Regions from separate parts of the Citrobacter sp. GW821-FHT02E08 genome, predicted to be linked through region 1. Evidence: predicted binding sites of a transcription regulator. Region 1 holds the regulator's gene; each other region holds the start of a gene.
What was found. Region 1 encodes PurR, which represses purine synthesis genes. Its sites were predicted from a motif close to CANGCAAACGTTTGCNTG; they were not measured.
Positions count from the first base shown of each region.

Region 1 (3,087 bases):
ACGCGCCAGGAAAGGAATGGCCAGCATGATGACCATAAGCAGCAGTAAGAAACCTTTCAGCGTACCGTTGACGGAACGATCGGCCAGTTTGCCGCCAAAATAGTTGCCGATCGAAAACCCAACGCCGATCAAAACTAACATCGCGGTGACAAATGCCGGTGTGGCATGGGCAATGTTTTGCAGAACGGGTGAAATATAGGTGTAGAGGGTGAACATTGCCCCCGCGCCCAGCACGGTGGTCAGCAGCGCAGAAAGGACCGGTGGACGCAGCAAGACAGCCAGTTCTTTACGCACGTCCGGCCGTTCCCCTGCGCCACCTTTCGGCAGAGAGAAGAATAAACTGAGCATCGCGATCACCCCAAGTCCAGCGGTCGCTAAAAAGGACATCCGCCAGCCAATGGTTTCCCCAAGCCATGTGGCCGCAGGCACGCCGCCGATGTTTGCAATGGTCAGTCCCATAAACATCGTCGCCACGGCGCTGGCCTGTTTATGCTTCGGCACTACCCTGGCCGCCACGACCGAACCCAATCCGAAAAACGCGCCGTGATTAAGACTGGTCAAAATGCGCGATAGCATCAAGGTGGTGTAATCCGGCGCAATGGCCGACAGGACGTTGCCCAGCGTAAAAATGGCCATCAAAAAAATCAGCGCATTACGACGAGCACGGTGCGATAGCAACAGGGTCATCAACGGCGCGCCCACCATCACACCCACCGCATAGGCGCTGATGAGCATTCCGGCGGCGGGAATGGAGACATTCACGCCATGCGCAATGACGGGCAACAGCCCCATCGGAGAGAATTCCGTGGTCCCAATACCAAATGCGCCAATCGCAAGCGCCAGTAAGGGGTAATTGATTTTCATACGTTGACTCCGCTGCAGCGTGCCGCGAAGCGACACCCGATAAGAGCCAAAAGCATGACATCAATCACAAAAATAATAAAGTTAACAGAATGGCAAAAGACTTTTGCTGATTTAGTAACAATGAAGGGGTAACGAGATGAGGGAGAGCATGCTCCCTCACGGTAAATCAGTGCAGTGCGGCGGTCAGACCACCCGCTACGATCAGGCCCAGAACAATAATAGTGGTTACTAACGAAAACTTCAGATCGGTGCTCATCAAATTTGCTCCTTTTTATTCCCACACAAAAAGTGATATTGCGCATTTTTACACACTTGGATGTAAAAATCTCCCAGGATTTATATTGATAACCACTTTTAACTCTTCCCCTTTTCGTCAAGATCAGACAAAATTCCACGCTTACTTGATTAGCGTACCGGCCATTGACCCCCTCCTGACGTTTCGTGTCGTTTTCCCGGCGTGCCGCAACCCTGATGTTGCGATAAGGGTGTGTAAAGGCAAACGTTTACCTACAGTATTTTCAGGAGTTTGGATATGGTCTGGAGTGAAATGTAATGGCAACAATTAAAGATGTAGCGAAGCGAGCAAACGTTTCCACTACAACCGTATCACATGTAATTAACAAAACGCGTTTTGTCGCAGAAGAGACTCGCAATGCTGTCTGGGCAGCAATCAAAGAATTGCACTACTCCCCGAGTGCCGTCGCCCGCAGCCTGAAGGTGAATCACACCAAATCTATCGGTCTGCTGGCAACCAGCAGTGAAGCCGCCTATTTCGCTGAAATTATTGAAGCCGTTGAGAAAAACTGCTTCCAGAAAGGCTACACCCTGATCCTTGGCAATGCCTGGAATAATCTTGAAAAACAACGGGCCTACCTTTCCATGATGGCGCAAAAGCGTGTGGATGGTCTGCTGGTTATGTGTTCGGAATATCCAGAGTCTCTGCTCTCCATGCTTGAAGAGTATCGCCATATTCCAATGGTGGTTATGGATTGGGGCGAAGCGAAGGCTGACTTTACCGATACGGTCATTGATAACGCGTTCGAAGGCGGTTATATGGCCGGTCGTTATCTGGTGGAACGCGGTCATCGTGAGATAGGCGTCATTCCTGGCCCGATGGAGCGTAACACGGGGGCTGGCCGCCTGGCGGGCTTTATGAAGGCGATGGACGAAGCGCTGATAAAAGTCCCGGAAAACTGGATTGTACAGGGCGATTTTGAACCTGAGTCTGGTTATCGTGCAATGCAGCAAATCCTCTCTCAGACCCATCGCCCTACTGCGGTATTCTGCGGTGGCGACATCATGGCAATGGGGGCGCTCTGCGCTGCTGACGAAATGGGTTTGCGCGTACCGCAGGATATTTCGGTGATCGGTTATGACAATGTGCGTAACGCGCGCTATTTCACACCCGCACTGACCACTATTCACCAACCGAAAGACTCACTGGGTGAAACGGCCTTTAATATGTTGTTAGACCGTATCGTCAACAAGCGTGAAGAGTCGCAGTCTATTGAAGTCCACCCGCGACTGATCGAACGTCGTTCGGTTGCGGATGGTCCGTTCCGCGACTATCGTCGTTAAGCTTCCCCGGCGGGAACCTCTTCAGGTTCTCGCAACCACTCTTTATTCAGCGTTTCACTGTCGCCTAAATACTCCAGCAGCCAGGCTAATGCGGGCGACGTGTCATTTTGCTGCCAGGTCAGGCAGCATGCTGCATCCGGGAATGGATTCTCCAGGGTCAACGCGACCCATTTGCCACTGTCGACCCACGGTTTTGCAAAATGCGTAGGCACCATCCCGACACATAACCCGGCGGAAAGACAGGTTGCTGACGATTCCCAATCCGGTACGATCACGCGCTTTTGGTTGTCCAGCAGCCAGGTGATACGTTTAGGCAGTGTCCGTGACGTGTCTTCACGGACCAGCGACGGCCAGTTGCGCAACGTATCATCACTCAAGGGTCCGGGCATCGCCGCCAGGGGATGATGACTTGCCACCACGCAGCTCCAGCTCAACATTCCCATATCGCGAAAGGTATAGCGCCCGCCGACGGGGATCGCCTGCGTCGCCCCAATGGCCAGTTCCACGCGTCCGTCGGAAAGCGCATCCCAGACGCCGTTAAACACCTCCTGAGAAACGATCAGCTCGACGTCATCAAAGTGGCGATAGAAGTCGACAATCATCTGCCGGGTGCGTTCTGGTCGCACAATATTATCTACCGCGATA
Region 1 is NZ_JBWKVL010000004.1:84,785-87,871, forward strand. It holds gene AC07UY_RS06935 (MFS transporter) at 1-864, opposite strand, end outside; gene cydH (cytochrome bd-I accessory subunit CydH) at 1,031-1,120, opposite strand; gene purR (HTH-type transcriptional repressor PurR) at 1,417-2,442, shown strand; gene punR (DNA-binding transcriptional activator PunR) at 2,439-3,087, opposite strand, start outside.

Region 2 (3,087 bases), on a different contig from region 1:
TTATAGGGTATGAAATATCGCGACAGAATGATTTCTCAAGAATGTATGTGATGGTGAGGGATTCGGCACCCGCGTCATTTGACGCGGGTGTCGGGAGAAAAAGAGGATTTAGAAAAACAGCAGCATGAAATTGAACCGACTTTCAATGCCCAGAGCAATACCTTCAGAAATGGCGGGTATCGAGATCAGCATGAGCAGCAGAACACTCAGAATACAGCGCAATAAAATATGCATTTTATTCATCCTGCTGGTTTTTTTTCAGTTTGCGCATCAGCAACCACATACGGACGGTCCTGACCTTTAATTTTTTGTCGGAGATCGATTCTTGCGCCAGCTCGGTGTGATGCTGATAGCCGTTAAAGAAGACATTCAGTACGACAGCGCTGACCGTTGCCAGCATTATGCCGCTGTGGAGTAGCGGCTGGAGGACGGCGGGTAGCTGGGAGAAAAAGTTATGGGACAGCGTGGGAGTCATGCCGACGCCAAGGCTAATCGCCACAATGTAGAGGTTGTAACGATTGGTGGTGTAGTTACAGCGTGACAGAATGCGAATCCCGGTTGCCAGCACCATGCCAAACATCACCAGACCCGCGCCGCCGAGGACAAATTGCGGAATTGAGGCGACCAGTACTGCCATTTTAGGCACCATGCCAAACAGAATTAAAATGATACCGGAAGCAATGCAAACCCAACGGCTGTGCACGCGCGTCACGCTGACCAGACCGACGTTCTGCGAAAATGAGGTATGAGGGAAGCTGTTAAAAAGCCCGCCAATCATTGTTCCTACGCCGTCCACACGTAACCCGCGAATAATGTCTTGTGAGGAGAGTTTACGACCCACAATCTCCCCGAGTGCCAGGAACATCCCCATCGATTCAATAAAAACAATGATCAGTACTGCCGTCATCGTCAGAATTGAGACGGGATCAAAAACCGGTGTGCCAAAAGCCAGCGGTGTAACTATAGCGAACCATGAGGCATCGTGCAGGCCTGACAGATTAACTTCATTCATCATCCACGATAACGCAAAGCCAAATACAATGCCGAGTAAAACGGCAACGTTGGACATAAAACCTTTGGCATAACGTGTAATGAGTAAAATAAAAATTAATACGGCAAAAGAAATGCCTAAATATATCGGGTTGCCATATTCAGGATTTCCTTTCCCTCCCGCCGCCCAGTCGATGCCGACCTGAATAATACTCAGTCCAATAGAGGTAATCACCACGCCGGTGACCAGGGGGGGGAATAATGGCATTAAACGCCCGATAAGTGGTGCTAATAGCGTTGTGATAAAACCCGCCGCAATTGTCGCGCCAAAAATACCCAGCAAACCGATATCCGGATTCATACCGATAGCAATCATTGGTGTAACGGCGGCAAACGTAACCGACATAATCACCGGCAGGCGAATTCCCATAAAGCGACCGATGCCGATACATTGCAGAAGCGTTACGACACCACAACAAAAAAGATCGGAGCTAATGAGCAGAGCAATTTCCGCTTTGCTGAGCCCGAGTCTGTCGCCAATCATCAACGGTACCGCGACCGCGCCAGCGTACATGACAAGGACATGCTGGAGACCGAGTATGAAAAGCTTTCCTGGAGATAGTATGCGGTCAACCTCATCGCCAGGGCGGTTTTGACCCGAGGATGAGGGCAATTGAGAATCTATGGCGCTCATGCGTTTTTCTCCTTTAACTCGCCTGAGTAAAAAGCAACCGTTTACGTTTGCTAAAACAGTAAAAGGACATGCTCGTGGGATGCCAGTTTTAGTCTGTGCGGAAAGGTATAGGGTGGAAATGCGGAAGAAATCACACAATGACTAATTTGGGGAACATCTGGTAAAGAGATACGACCTGGATTTGATCTTTTGTTTTCTCATATTGATAAGTATTTAATCATTATGGAATGGAGTGATTCATTTTTTATTACCCTGTAAGCATATATTTCCAGACCTATCTCTATGAACTTTTAAGAATCAGCAATGAGGTTAATTAAAGAAGGCTTCACAGGCAGCCATTTTTTAGTTTGATGTAAGTCGCAAAATATCAAATAACTTTCCCTGCTTGCAAAGATATGCCCATTTATTGCATCGCGGTATCTGAAAAAATAACCAATCAGATGAAAAGGACGCAAATGAACACATTTATTGTTGCCGATGCGATGGAATGTATAGGCTGCCATGCTTGCGAAATCGCCTGCGTTTTGGCTCATCATCAGGAAAACTGGCCACAAAATCGGTGTGACTTTTTACCCCGAATCCATCTTGTGGGGAAAGGAGAGATCACCCGCACTGTTACATGTCATCACTGTATTAACGCCCCCTGTGTTGCATCCTGCCCGGTGGATGCGCTCACCTTTCACGCTGATAGTGTACAACTGGACGAGCGGCGCTGCATCGGTTGTAAAAGCTGCGCAATCGCTTGCCCCTTTGGGGTTATCGAGATGGTCGATGCTGTTGCGCAGAAATGTGACCTTTGCCATCAACGTGTTTCGGGTGGACAAGCCTGCGTTGAGGCATGCCCCACAAAGGCGCTGCGCTTGATGGATGACAAGGGATTGCTGCAATTGCAAAAGGTTCGACAGCGCAGGAGTGCAGAAGGTGATGTAGCGGGAGGCAGCAGGCTTTCCCGTCGTGAAATGTTACTTTCCGCTGAGCCACGTAAGGGGGCGGAGAAACGTTCCGCTGCGGAGCGGAAAACACATTTTGGCGAAATTTATTACGGTCTGGATCAGCAGCAGAGCGTTTATGAAAGCGGGCGCTGTGTCTATTGTGCTGAAAAAGCGAATTGTAACTGGCACTGCCCCCTGCATAACGCGATTCCCGGTTATGTGCGTCTTGTGCGTGAGGGACGCATCATCGAGGCGGCGGAACTCTGCCACCAGACCAGTTCTCTGCCGGAGATCTGTGGTCGGGTTTGCCCGCAGGATCGTCTCTGCGAAGGCGCCTGCACGTTGAAGGATCTCTCTGGCGCAGTCTCAATAGGCAACCTTGAGCGATACATTACTGACACCGCACTGGCAATGGGCTGGCGTCCCGATCTTAGCCGCGTCGCTTCTCGCCCGCAGCGTGTGGCGGTGATT
Region 2 is NZ_JBWKVL010000001.1:365,253-368,339, forward strand. It holds gene AC07UY_RS01805 (hypothetical protein) at 109-234, opposite strand; gene AC07UY_RS01810 (nucleobase:cation symporter-2 family protein) at 236-1,684, opposite strand; gene ygfT (formate-dependent uric acid utilization protein YgfT) at 2,140-3,087, shown strand, end outside.
Region 2: the regulator PurR is predicted to act here: its motif matches at 1,715-1,732, upstream of AC07UY_RS01810 (nucleobase:cation symporter-2 family protein).

Region 3 (3,087 bases), on a different contig from region 1:
GAACGTTTTTTCCGCCACGGCAGGTAAATGCAGTACGCGGTTGACCGCATCGGCAACGGTAATATCACGACGATCCAGCGCGTCGCCTTTTGCTTGCAGGCGCTGCACATCACGGGTCATTTTCGGCGTTTTGCCCAACAGAACATCCAGCGGCAGATCGATAGGCTGATTATCGAAATGACGGTCATTCATCGAAAGATGCTGTTCTTCGGTTGCTTCACCGATCACGGCGTACGGTGCGCGCTCGCGCTTGCAGAGCGCATCAAACAGCGGCAACTGGTCAGCGGCAACCGCCAGAACATAACGTTCCTGCGATTCGTTACACCAGATTTCCAGCGGGCTCATACCCGGCTCGTCGCTGAGGATGTCACGCAGTTCAAATTTGCCGCCGCGCCCGCCGTCGCTCACCAGTTCCGGCATCGCGTTAGAGAGACCGCCCGCGCCCACGTCGTGGATAAACAGGATTGGGTTAGCATCGCCCAACTGCCAGCAACGGTCGATAACCTCCTGGCAGCGACGTTCCATTTCCGGGTTGTCGCGCTGTACGGAGGCGAAATCCAGATCGGCATCGGACTGGCCGGACGCCATAGAAGACGCCGCGCCGCCACCAAGACCGATGTTCATCGCCGGGCCGCCGAGCACGATCAGCTTCGCGCCAACGACGATCTCGCCTTTCTGTACGTGATCGGCGCGGATGTTGCCGATCCCGCCCGCCAGCATGATCGGTTTGTGATAGCCGCGTAGCTCTTCGCCGTTGTGGCTATTCACTTTCTCTTCATACGTACGGAAGTAACCGTTCAGCGCCGGACGACCAAATTCGTTGTTAAATGCGGCGCCGCCCAGCGGGCCTTCGGTCATGATGTCCAGCGCGGTAACAATGCGCTCCGGCTTACCGAAATCTTCTTCCCACGGCTGTTCAAAGCCCGGAATACGCAGGTTAGAAACAGAGAAACCAACCAGACCGGCTTTCGGCTTCGCGCCACGCCCAGTCGCGCCTTCGTCACGAATCTCGCCACCGGAACCGGTCGCAGCACCTGGCCAAGGCGAAATTGCGGTCGGGTGGTTATGGGTTTCTACTTTCATCAGGATGTGTGTAGGTTCCTGATGGAAGTCGTAACGACCCGTTTCATGGTCGGCAAAGTAGCGCCCCACTTCAGAACCTTCCATTACCGCCGCGTTATCTTTATAGGCAGAAAGCACGTGGTCCGGCGTGGTCTCGAAGGTGTTTTTAATCATTTTGAACAGCGATTTCGGCTGTTGTTTGCCATCAATGACCCAGTCGGCGTTGAAAATCTTGTGACGGCAGTGTTCGGAGTTCGCCTGGGCGAACATATAAAGCTCAATGTCGTTTGGATTGCGGCCCAGGTTGCTGAAGGCAGTATGCAGATAATCAATTTCGTCATCCGCCAGCGCCAGGCCCAGACGCAGGTTTGCGTTAATCAGTGCCTGACGACCTTCGCCCAGCACATCAACGCTGGCAACCGGTGCCGGTTGGTGGTGAACAAACAGTTTTTCTGCGTCGTTCAACGAGGAGAAAATCGTCTCCATCATGCGGTCGTGCAGTTCAGCAGCAACGCTTTGCCACTGCTCAGCGGTGAGTGGCTCAGCGTCAACGTACCAGGCAATGCCACGTTCCAGACGGCTCACCTGTTGCAGGCCGCAGTTGTGTGCAATATCCGTTGCTTTGGAAGACCAGGGAGAGATGGTGCCAGGACGAGGGGTAACCAACAGCAGTTTTCCCTCCGGGGTATGGCTGCGTAAGCTCGGGCCATACTTCAGCAAACGGGCAAGCTGCGCGTGTTCATCATCGTTCAGCGGCGCATTCAGGCAGGCAAAATGGACATACTCAGCGTAAATATTGTTGACCTGGAGGTTGGCAGCCTGAAAACGCGCCAGCAGTTTGTTAATACGGAATGCAGACAGTGCAGGCGAACCACGCAGAATTTCCATCATAAGTCTCTCGTCTTCTAAGCTTTCGGTGTGCCCAAGTGGGGAAACGGGCGCCATTATAAAGAATCTGGCGCGCTGACGAAACCGTTTGCGTCGAAATAAAATCACCGCCGTTTCTTATCATCCGATGCGCCACTGATTCCGAATTAGTTGCCAACTGGCGTATTGTTGCGCAAAATGCCGCACATCAATGACTCACACTGGCTTTAATCACTACATTTTCAGGCTGAGAAACCGCACGATCCAGAGAATTAACTAATTGAAAAAATTAAAGATTAATTATCTGTTCATCGGCATACTGACGCTGCTGTTGGCAGCGGCCCTCTGGCCATCAATCCCCTGGTTCGGTAAAGCCGATAATCGTATCGCCGCCATTCAGGCGCGGGGAGAGCTGCGCGTCAGTACCATTGACTCACCGCTAACCTACTCAACCCTCAATGGAAAAAAGTACGGTCTGGATTATGAGCTGGCGCAGCTGTTCGCCAACTACTTAGGCGTAAAGCTGAAGGTCACCGTACGTCAGAACATCAGCCAGTTGTTTGACGATCTGGACAATGGCAAGGCCGACCTGCTGGCCGCAGGTCTGGTCTATAACAGCGAACGCGTGAAAAACTACCAATCGGGTCCAACGTACTATTCTGTTTCTCAGCAAGTGGTCTATCGGGTCGGACAATATCGCCCGCGAACGCTTGCCACCGTGAATGAAAACCAACTCACCATTGCGCCAAGTCATGTGGTCCTGAATGACCTACGCACCCTGAAAGAGACAAAGTTCCCCGAACTCAGCTGGAAAGTCGATGACAAAAAGGGCACGACGGAACTGATGGAAGCGGTGATCAGCGGCGAACTGGAGTACACCATCGCAGACTCGGTGGCCATCAGCTTGTTCCAGCGCGTACACCCTGAGCTGGCCGTTGCGCTGGATGTCACCGATGAGCAGCCGGTCACCTGGTTCAGCCAACTGGATGATGACAACACGCTCTCGGCAGCCCTGCTCGATTTTTTTAACACCATTAATGAAGACGGTTCTCTGGCGCGACTGGAAGAAAAATATTTGGGTCACGGCGGCGACTTTGATTACGTTGATACCCGCACCTTCTTACGCGCTGTAGATAACGTGCTGCCAGAGCTGAAACC
Region 3 is NZ_JBWKVL010000007.1:28,363-31,449, reverse strand. It holds gene purL (phosphoribosylformylglycinamidine synthase) at 1-1,953, opposite strand, end outside; gene mltF (membrane-bound lytic murein transglycosylase MltF) at 2,210-3,087, shown strand, end outside.
Region 3: the regulator PurR is predicted to act here: its motif matches at 2,028-2,045, upstream of purL (phosphoribosylformylglycinamidine synthase).

Region 4 (3,087 bases), on a different contig from region 1:
GAGGTAGCGAATAGCCACCAGCGCATTAAGCACCAGTTCCGCTTTCTGTTCTTTCGATAATTCAAGGTCGCGGCATTTTTCTTCAAAGGAAAAATAAAGCGCGGCATCTTCTACGCAAAAACCGGCGGGTGAAAAAGCATCAGGAGTGAGCATTTTGCGAGCAAAACGCGAGCGAAATAACATGCCATTGGCCAGATCGAGCATCATTCGATCATGCTCTTCATCATAATACCAGCGCCAGTTATCGTCAGGTTTAATTCGCATTCGTTTATCTCCTGGGCTTAACATCCTGTTGCAACATTGTCCTGATTGCCGCTTCGTTAATTGCCTTAATAAGAAAAGACTAAAATGTATAAATAAGCAACAGTGAAGGAATATAAAACAACCAGGGCTGGAAATAAAGCCCTGGTTGTCCGATTAAGGGAAAAGGTTAGAGATGGGTAACGATTTCTTTAATCAGCGGCGGACCTTTAAAAATAAAGCCGGAATAAATTTGCACCAGTGAGGCGCCAGCCGCCATTTTTTCACGCGCCGCTATCACCGAGTCAATACCACCGACACCAATAATCGGTAACTGCCCGTTTAATTCCTGCGACAGACGTCGAATAATTTCTGTACTTTTTAATTGCAGCGGTCGTCCACTCAAACCACCCATTTGGTCACAGTTTTTCATTCCCTGAACCAAAGAACGATCCAACGTTGTATTGGTGGCAATAACACCATCAATATTATGACGGACTAAACTGTCAGCAACCTGGATCAGTTCTTCTTCGGAAAGATCCGGCGCGATCTTTACCGCCACCGGCACATATTTTTGATGGATCGCCTGCAGATCGTTTTGTTTATTTTTAATTGCCGTCAATAAATCGTCCAGCGCATCGCCGTATTGCAGCGTGCGTAATCCTGGCGTATTTGGTGAAGAGATATTGATCGCGATATAACCTGCATAAGCATAGACTTTTTCCATACAAATCAGATAGTCATCTTTGCCTTGCTCTACCGGCGTATCTTTATTTTTACCGATATTAATCCCCAGGATGCCGTCAAAATGCGATTTTTTAACGTTCTCCACCAGGTTATCGACACCGTGGTTATTGAAGCCCATTCTGTTGATCAACCCTTCCGCATCGACCAGGCGGAAAAGGCGGGGTTTATCGTTGCCAGGCTGAGGGCGTGGCGTCACGGTGCCTATCTCTATCGAGCCAAACCCCATTGCGCCCAGCGCATCAATGCACTCCCCATCTTTATCCAGACCTGCGGCCAGACCAAGCGGGTTCTTAAAAGTCAGCCCCATACAGGTAACAGGCTTTGCTGGCACTTTCTGGCGCACAAGCGCTTCCAGCGGTGTACCTGTGACACGGCGTAATTGTTGAAATGTTAATTCATGAGCGCGCTCTGGATCGAGCTGAAAAAGGGCTTTACGAACGAAGGGGTAGTACATGAACTCTCCTGGATTCCCGGTGTGCAAACCGGGGGCGTATTATGTGCGATGTTGAACCAAAAGGGAATTGACCTGCGGCAATAAATGACGATGTCCACGCAATCGTTTTCTTCCTCCCCACTCAATTATGCGTTTTTCAGATTTTCTCTGCCGGATAAATCATTTCGATTCACAAAATCTCTCTGTCAGACTGCACAAATTGTTATCAACGTTAGTAAAAAGCAACTAATTGGTTATAAGGAGAGATTGAGAATATGCGCATCATCACTCTGGCGGGAAGTCCGCGTTTTCCCTCTCGTTCCAGTGCGTTACTGGAATATGCCCGTGAAAAACTCAGTGTTCTGGATGTCGAGGTCTGCCACTGGTACCTCCACAACTTTGCGCCTGAAGATCTTTTATATGCGCGATTCGACAGCCCCGCGCTGAAAACCCTGGTCGCCCAGTTAAAAGAGGCCGATGGGCTGATTGTCGCCACGCCCGTTTATAAAGCGGCCTATTCCGGGGCGTTAAAAACGTTGCTTGACCTGCTGCCTGAGCGGGCGCTCGACGGGAAGGTGGTGTTGCCTCTCGCCACCGGCGGCACCGTCGCGCATTTACTGGCCGTTGACTATGCGCTCAAGCCGGTATTAAGCGCGCTTAAAGCGCAGGAAATTCTGCATGGCGTGTTTGCTGATGACTCTCAGGTTATTGATTATCAGCATAAACCGCACTTCACCCCGAACCTACAACTGCGCCTGGACAACGCTCTCGAGACGTTCTGGCAGGCGCTGCATCGTCGGGATGTACAGGTTCCTGATTTTCACCCATCACAGGGGATCGCCCATGCTTAATCTCTTCAAACGTCATTCACCCTGGCTGGCGCTGACCGGTTTACTGTCACTTTCAGCCCTGTCTCACGCAGCGACCTCCACGCCCGAGACGCTGCGTATCGGTTATCAGAAAGGCAGCATCAGTATGGTGCTGGCAAAAAGCCACCAACTTCTGGAAACGCGCTATCCGCAAACGAAAATCTCCTGGGTAGAATTCCCGGCGGGGCCGCAGATGCTTGAAGCGCTGAATGTCGGCAGTATCGATCTGGGCAGCACTGGCGACATACCACCGATCTTCGCGCAGGCCGCCGGGGCGGACCTGGTGTATGTCGGCGTCGAACCGCCTAAACCGAAGGCAGAAGTGATTCTGGTACCTGAAAATAGTCCCATTAAAAGCGTGGCGGATTTAAAAGGGCGCAAGGTCGCTTTCCAGAAAGGTTCCAGTTCACATAACCTGCTGCTCCGGGCTTTGCAGCAGGCCGGGTTAAAATTTACCGATATTCAACCGACTTTTCTGACCCCGGCGGACGCCCGTGCGGCCTTCCAGCAGGGTAACGTCGATGCCTGGGCTATCTGGGATCCCTACTATTCAGCAGCACTTCTGCAAGGCGGCGTGCGCGTACTGAAGGACGGCTCTGACTTAAAACAAACCGGTTCGTTCTATCTGGCGGCGCGCCCGTATGCTGAAAAAAATGGCGCCTTTATTCAGGGCGTGCTCAACACCTTCAGTCAGGCCGATGCGCTGACGCTTAGCCAACGCGAACAAAGTATTGCGCTGCTTGCCAAAACGATGGGATTGCCCGCGCCGGTGATCGCCAGCTATCTGGATCATCGCCC
Region 4 is NZ_JBWKVL010000006.1:31,648-34,734, forward strand. It holds gene zapC (cell division protein ZapC) at 1-264, opposite strand, end outside; gene pyrD (quinone-dependent dihydroorotate dehydrogenase) at 431-1,441, opposite strand; gene ssuE (NADPH-dependent FMN reductase) at 1,696-2,271, shown strand; gene AC07UY_RS10125 (sulfonate ABC transporter substrate-binding protein) at 2,264-3,087, shown strand, end outside.
Region 4: the regulator PurR is predicted to act here: its motif matches at 1,537-1,554, upstream of pyrD (quinone-dependent dihydroorotate dehydrogenase).